One region of the Pseudomonas sp. FG47 genome, then DNA from elsewhere that is predicted to be linked to it. Evidence: predicted binding sites of a transcription regulator. Region 1 holds the regulator's gene; each other region holds the start of a gene.
The links. Region 1 encodes sigma-54, which starts transcription at its own class of promoters, with help from an activator protein. Its sites were predicted from a motif close to ANTGGCATNNANNTTGCTNT; they were not measured.
Positions count from the first base shown of each region.

Region 2: ACODS5_RS17605 (CmpA/NrtA family ABC transporter substrate-binding protein) is a predicted target of sigma-54. The motif match lies at 1,168-1,187, and genes of this name have one in related genera.
Region 3: glnA (type I glutamate--ammonia ligase) is a predicted target of sigma-54. The motif match lies at 1,424-1,443, and genes of this name have one in related genera.

Region 1 is NZ_JBMDJI010000042.1:25,851-28,115, forward strand. Features, by position in the region: gene ptsN (PTS IIA-like nitrogen regulatory protein PtsN) at 1-53, opposite strand, end outside; gene hpf (ribosome hibernation-promoting factor, HPF/YfiA family) at 66-374, opposite strand; gene ACODS5_RS21660 (RNA polymerase factor sigma-54) at 452-1,945, opposite strand; gene lptB (LPS export ABC transporter ATP-binding protein) at 2,216-2,265, opposite strand, start outside.
Region 2 is NZ_JBMDJI010000024.1:47,030-49,294, forward strand. Features, by position in the region: gene ACODS5_RS17600 (quinone-dependent dihydroorotate dehydrogenase) at 77-1,102, opposite strand; gene ACODS5_RS17605 (CmpA/NrtA family ABC transporter substrate-binding protein) at 1,229-2,265, shown strand, end outside.
Region 3 is NZ_JBMDJI010000005.1:111,786-114,050, forward strand. Features, by position in the region: gene glnA (type I glutamate--ammonia ligase) at 1-1,328, opposite strand, end outside; gene thiI (tRNA uracil 4-sulfurtransferase ThiI) at 1,719-2,265, shown strand, end outside.

The DNA.
Region 1 (2,265 bases):
GGCACGTTCACCAGGGAACGGCCGGGGGTCAGGATGGTTTCAAGTCGGATCATGGATGAGGGGGATCAGCGGGCGGCTGCACCTTGCAGCAGGCTTTGCTGTTTTTCCTTGTGTTTTTTCAGTTGGCGGTCGAGCTTGTCAGCCAGGGCATCGATCGCGGCATACATGTCTTGGTGTTCGGCGTTGGCGACCACTTCGCCACCGGGAATCTGGAGTGTGGCTTCAACCTTCTGCTGCAGCTTTTCGACTTTCATGATCACCGTTGCATTGGTGATCTTGTCGAAATGGCCCTCCACGCGGGCGAGCTTCTCGAGCACGTAATCGCGCAGTGGTTGGGTGACTTCTACATGCTGTCCACTGATGTTGACTTGCATACAGCTTCTCCTTTGTTGCCCGTGCATAAAGAGGCAGGTCTTGCACCTGCCACTGAAACGCTGTGGCACATCCCGGGCTACATCAGTCGCTTGCGCTCGCTCGATGGGGCGATCCCCAGCGATTCGCGGTACTTGGCGACGGTGCGACGGGCTACCTGGATGCCTTGTGCCTCCAGTAAACCAGCGATCTTGCTGTCACTCAATGGCTTTTTCTGATTTTCCGCCGCCACCAGTTTCTTGATGATCGCGCGGATCGCCGTGGACGAGCATTCTCCGCCTTCGGCGGTGCTGACGTGGCTCGAGAAAAAGTATTTCAGTTCGTAGATGCCACGTGGCGTGTGCATGTATTTCTGCGTGGTCACCCGCGAGATGGTCGACTCGTGCATGCCCACCGCCTCGGCGATATCGTGCAGCACCAGCGGCTTCATGGCCTCGTCGCCGTGGTCGAGGAAACCGCGCTGGTGCTCGACGATCTGCGTCGCCACCTTCATCAGTGTCTCGTTTCGGCTTTGCAGGCTCTTGATGAACCAGCGCGCTTCCTGCAACTGGTTGCGCATGAAGGTGTTATCGGCGCTGGTGTCGGCGCGGCGGACGAATCCGGCGTATTGCGGGTTGACCCGCAGGCGCGGCACCGCTTCCTGGTTGAGCTCTACCAGCCAGCGCTCGCTGTCCTTGCGCACGATCACGTCCGGCACCACGTACTCCGGTTCGCTGGACTCGATCTGCGAGCCTGGGCGCGGGTTCAGGGTCTGTACCAGCTCGATGACCTGGCGCAGCTCATCTTCCTTGAGCTTCATGCGCCGCATCAGCTGGCTGTAGTCGCGGCTGCCGAGCAGGTCGATGAAGTCGCTGACCAGGCGCTGCGCCTCGCTCATCCATGGCGTCGAGGCCGGCAGTTGGCGCAGTTGCAGCAACAGGCATTCACCCAGCGAGCGGGCGCCGATGCCGGCGGGTTCGAATTGCTGGATGCGATGCAGCACCGCCTCGACCTCGTCCAGCTCGATGTCGAGCTCGGGGTCGAAGCCTGCGCAGATTTCCTCGAGGCTGTCCTCCAGGTAGCCCTGTTCGTTGATGCTGTCGATCAGGGTCACTGCAATCAGGCGGTCGGTGTCGGACATCGGCGCCAGGTTGAGCTGCCAGAGCAGGTGGCTCTGCAGGCTCTCGCCCACCGAGGTACGGGTGGTGAAGTCCCACTCGTCGTCATCGTTGCTGGGCAGGCTGCTGGCGCTGGTCTGGTAGATGTCTTCCCAGGCGGTGTCGACCGGCAGTTCGTTGGGAATGCGCTCGGCCCACTCGCCGTCTTCGAGGGGTTCGGCGCTGGTGGTCGGCTCCTGGAAGCTGTTGTCCTGGGTTTCGGCGGCCGGCTTGCTTTCGGCGTTGTCCGCCATCGGGTCGCTGTTGTCGAAATCGTCGCCGTCTTCCTGACGTTCGAGCATCGGGTTGGACTCCAGCGCTTCCTGGATTTCCTGCTGGAGGTCCAGGGTAGAGAGCTGGAGCAGACGGATGGCCTGTTGCAACTGCGGGGTCATCGTCAGTTGCTGGCCCATTTTTAGGACGAGCGATGGTTTCATGGCAGGGGCTTAATACCTTGTTCGCCGGCGCGCATGCGCCATCCACTACACGTAGGGCGCTTGGGCGCCGATTTTAAGCAAGTTATATGCCTGAAATTGCAGCGTTTGCCTAGTGCCCGGTCTCGGAAATACGTTCTCTTTTGGCGACGCTGGCAGCGTGCCCAGCACGCCGCGAAAAGCGAACAGCCTGTTTTCGAGACCGGGCACTGGAGCACTGTAACAACTTAAGTATCGATCAGGCCTGTGCGCCAGTGCCGCGGGCAGAACGGGTCAGAGTCGGAACTCGTGCCCCAGGTACACTTCCTTGACCAGCTGGTTGG
Region 2 (2,265 bases), on a different contig from region 1:
ACCATGCGCGCCCCATCCGGGCGGCGGGCTGCGGCCCAGGGGGTCCCTTGAGGGACCCCTTTTTTATACCTGTCGGTTACGACCGCGGCATCGCCGCAATAGCGTCCACCGCTTCGCGAATCAGCGCTGGCCCTTTATAGATGAAGCCCGAATAAATCTGCACCAGGCTGGCCCCGGCAGTGATCTTCTCAGCGGCATGACGCCCTTCGGTAATGCCGCCGGCAGCGATGATCGGCAACTTTCCACCCAGCTCACCCGCCAGCACCTTAACCGTATGGGTGCTCTTGGCCAGCACCGGGGCGCCCGACAAACCGCCGGCCTCGCCACCGAACGGCAGCCCCTCGACCCCTTCGCGGCCCAAAGTGGTGTTGGTGGCGATCACCGCGTCCATGCCCGACTCACGCAGCGCCGCGGCGACCAGGGCGGTCTCTTCGTCACTCATGTCCGGGGCGATCTTGATAGCCAATGGCACGCGCTTGCCATTCGCCTGGGCAAGCTGCTCGCGTCGCTCGGCCAGGGCATCGAGCAGTTGCTTGAGCGAGTCGCCGAACTGCAGCGAACGCAGGCCTGGGGTATTGGGCGAGCTGACATTGACAGTGATGTAGCTGGCGTCGTTGTAGACCTTCTCCAGGCAAATCAGGTAATCGTCCTGGGCGCGCTCGACCGGGGTGTCGAAGTTCTTGCCGATGTTGATGCCCAGCACACCGGTGTATTTCGCCGCGCGAACTCTTGCCAGCAGGTGGTCGACGCCTAGGTTGTTGAAGCCCATGCGGTTGATGATCGCGCTCGCTTGCGGCAGGCGGAACAGCCGTGGCTTGGGATTGCCCGGCTGCGGACGCGGGGTCACGGTGCCGATCTCGACGAAGCCAAAGCCCAGCTGGGCGAAGCCGTCGATGGCCGCGCCGTTCTTGTCCAGGCCGGCGGCCAGGCCCACCGGGTTGGCGAAGTTCAGGCCCATGACGGTCACCGGCGACGCCGCCGGCTGCTTGCACAGCAAACCATTGAGGCCCAGGCGGCCACCGGCGCCGATCAGGTCCAGCGACAGGTCGTGGGAGGTTTCCGGGGAGAGCTTGAACAGCAACTGGCGGGCCAGGGTATACATGGGCGGGCGGACTCGCGGTGTGTGAGGGAGCGATTATAGCCAGCGCGTCGCCACGGCGACAGGGTCATGGCACATGGGTTGCTAAGCCAACCTCGTGTCGTCATCTGTCAACGTCCGAGGAATGCCTTGAACACACCCCTACCGACACTGCCACTGGCCTGGGTCAACGGCAGCGATGCACCGGAAAAGCCCTGTCTGAACATCGGTTTCATGGCCCTGACCGACTGCGCCTCGGTGGTGGTCGCCGCCACCCAGGGTTTCGCCCAGCAACAGGGGCTGACCCTCAACCTGCACCGCCAGGCCTCCTGGGCCGGCCTGCGCGACCGCCTGCTCAATGGCGAGCTGGACGCCGCCCACTGCCTGTATGGGCTGGTCTATGCCGTGCACCTTGGCGTGGGCGGCGGGCCGGCCAATGCCCTGGCGGTACTCATGGGGCTGAACCAGAACGCCCAGGCCATCAACCTCTCCCCCACGCTGCAACGCCAGGGGGTGACCAGCGCCGAGGCACTGGCGCGGCGGGTGCACCAGGGTGGCGCACGCCTGACCTTCGCCCAGACCTTCCCCACCGGCACCCACGCCATGTGGCTGTACTACTGGCTGGCCAGCCTGGGCGTCCATCCGCTACGCGACGTCGACAGCGTGGTGGTGCCGCCGGCGCAGATGCGCGCCCACCTGCAGGCCGGACGCATCGACGGTTTCTGCGTGGGCGAACCCTGGTCGGCCGACGCCGTGGCCGAGGGTCAGGGATTCACCCTGGCCACCAGCCAGGCGATCTGGCCCGGCCACCCCGAGAAGGTCCTGGCCTGCACCCAGGACTTCGTCACGCATTACCCCAACACCGCTCGTGCGTTGATCCGCGCGGTGCTGGCCGCCGCCCGCTTCATCGAGCAGAGCCAGGACAATCGTCGTGGCACCGCGCAACTGCTCAGCGGCAGCGCCTATCTGGACAGCCCGCTGGGCAGCATCCAGCCGCGCCTGCTCGGCGACTACCAGGATGGCCTGGGCAACCGCTGGCACGACCCCCATGGGTTGCGCCTGTTCGACCAGGGCCGGGCCAACCTGCCCTACCTGTCCGACGGCATGTGGTTCATGACCCAGTTCCGCCGCTGGGGAATCCTGCGCGACGACCCGGACTACCTCGGCGTGGCACGCCAGGTCCAGCA
Region 3 (2,265 bases), on a different contig from region 1:
ATGAAGGCATCGATGAAGTCGTCGGAGAACACGCCGCCCTTGGTCAGGAACGCACGGCCCTTGTCCAGCTCTTCCAGGGCTTCCTTCAGGCTGCCGCAAACCTGCGGGATGTCCTTGGCCTCTTCCGGCGGCAGGTCATACAGGTTCTTGTCGGCGGCGTCGCCTGGGTGGATCTTGTTCTGGATACCGTCCAGGCCAGCCATCAGCAGGGCCGCGAAGGCCAGGTACGGGTTGGCCGATGGGTCTGGGAAGCGCGCTTCGATACGGCGGGCTTTCGGGCTGCCGACGTAGGGAATACGGATCGAGGCGGAACGGTTGCGTGCCGAGTAGGCCAGCATGACCGGGGCTTCGAAGCCTGGGACCAGGCGCTTGTACGAGTTGGTCGACGGGTTGGTGAAGCCGTTCAGGGCCTTGCCGTGCTTGATGATGCCGCCGATGAAGTACAGGGCGGTGTCGGACAGGCCTGCATAGCCTTCGCCGGCGAAGGTGTTCTTGCCTTCTTTCCAGATCGACATGTGCACGTGCATGCCCGAACCGTTGTCGCCGTACAGCGGCTTGGGCATGAAGGTGGCGGTACGGCCGTAGGCGTCGGCAACGTTGTGCACCACGTACTTCAGGGCCTGTACTTCGTCAGCCTTCTTCACCAGGGTGTTGAACTTGACGCCGATTTCGTTCTGACCTGCGGTCGCCACTTCGTGGTGGTGAACTTCGACGGTCTGACCCATCTCTTCCAGTGCGTTGCACATGGCGGTACGGATTTCGTGGTCGTGGTCGAACGGCGGAACCGGGAAGTAACCGCCTTTCACGCCCGGACGGTGGCCTTTGTTGCCGCCTTCGACGTCGGCATCGGACATCCACGAGCCTTGCTCGGAGAAGATCTTGAACATCGAGCCGGAGATGTCCGACTTGAACTTCACTTCGTCGAAGATGAAGAACTCAGGCTCAGGGCCGGCGAACACGGTGTCACCGATGCCGGTGCTCTTGAGGTACTCTTCGGCGCGCTTGGCGATCGCACGTGGGTCGCGATCGTAGCCCTGCATGCTCGACGGGTCGACGATGTCGCAGGTGATGATCAGGGTCGGCTCTTCGGTGAACGGGTCGAGCACGGCGGTCTCGTCGACCGGCATCAGGATCATGTCCGAGGCTTCGATGCCTTTCCAGCCAGCGATGGAGGAGCCGTCGAACATCTTGCCGACTTCGAAGAAGTCTTCGTCCAGGCCATCGCGCGCCGGCATGGTCACGTGATGCTGCACGCCTTTGGTGTCCGTGAAACGCAGATCAATCCACTTGACGTCATGATCTTTGATGAGTTGAACCGACTTCGACATGTTGTCCTCCGGATGGTCTAGGGCGCTTGGCCGCGGCCCTGGAAAAAGGGTGTCGCTGGGCGCGGATAGTCGGCCAAGCTTACCTGCCTCACAAGGGAGCAAATTGCATGCCAGTGCCCGAAAATGGCGAGGGCGGGATAAAAGGGGACGTTGGCGGGCATTTGCCAAGGTGGCGCTGATAAAGAGTGCACTCATAAGATGCGCTTTTCGGGACTAATGCACCATTATGGTGCTTGCCTGGGTGAAAGCCTCATCGAGGGGCAAACCCGCTTCCACGGGTACGTGCGCGATAAATCCAGCCTCTGTACAAAAGTTGGTCAAAAGCTGAGCAATTTCCGCTATAATTCGCGCCCCTCATTTTCGGTAGGCCCTGGGCGCGCTGTTAAACCAATGAAACTTATCGTCAAAGTCTTCCCAGAAATCACCATCAAGAGCCGGCCGGTGCGCAAGCGCTTCATCCGCCAGCTCGCCAAGAACATCCGCAACGTGCTCAAGGACCTTGATCCCGAGCTCGCGGTTGATGGTGTCTGGGATAATCTCGAGGTGGTCACCCGCGTCGAGGACGAAAAGATCCAGCGCGAAATGATCGAGCGCCTCACCTGCACGCCGGGTATCACCCACTTCCTGCAGGTCGAGGAGTATGCACTGGGCGACTTCGACGACATCGTCGCCAAGTGCAAGCACCACTTCGGCCACCTGCTGGCCGGCAAGCGCTTCTCGGTACGCTGCAAGCGCGGCGGTCACCACGACTTCACCTCGATGGACGTCGACCGCTACGTCGGCAGCCAACTGCGCCAGCAGTGCGGCGCCGCCGGCATCGACCTGAAGACGCCAGAAGTCGTGGTACGCATGGAGATCCGTGACCAGCGCCTGTACGTGATCCACAGCCAGCACAACGGCATCGGCGGCTACCCGTTGGGCGCCCTGGAGCAGACCC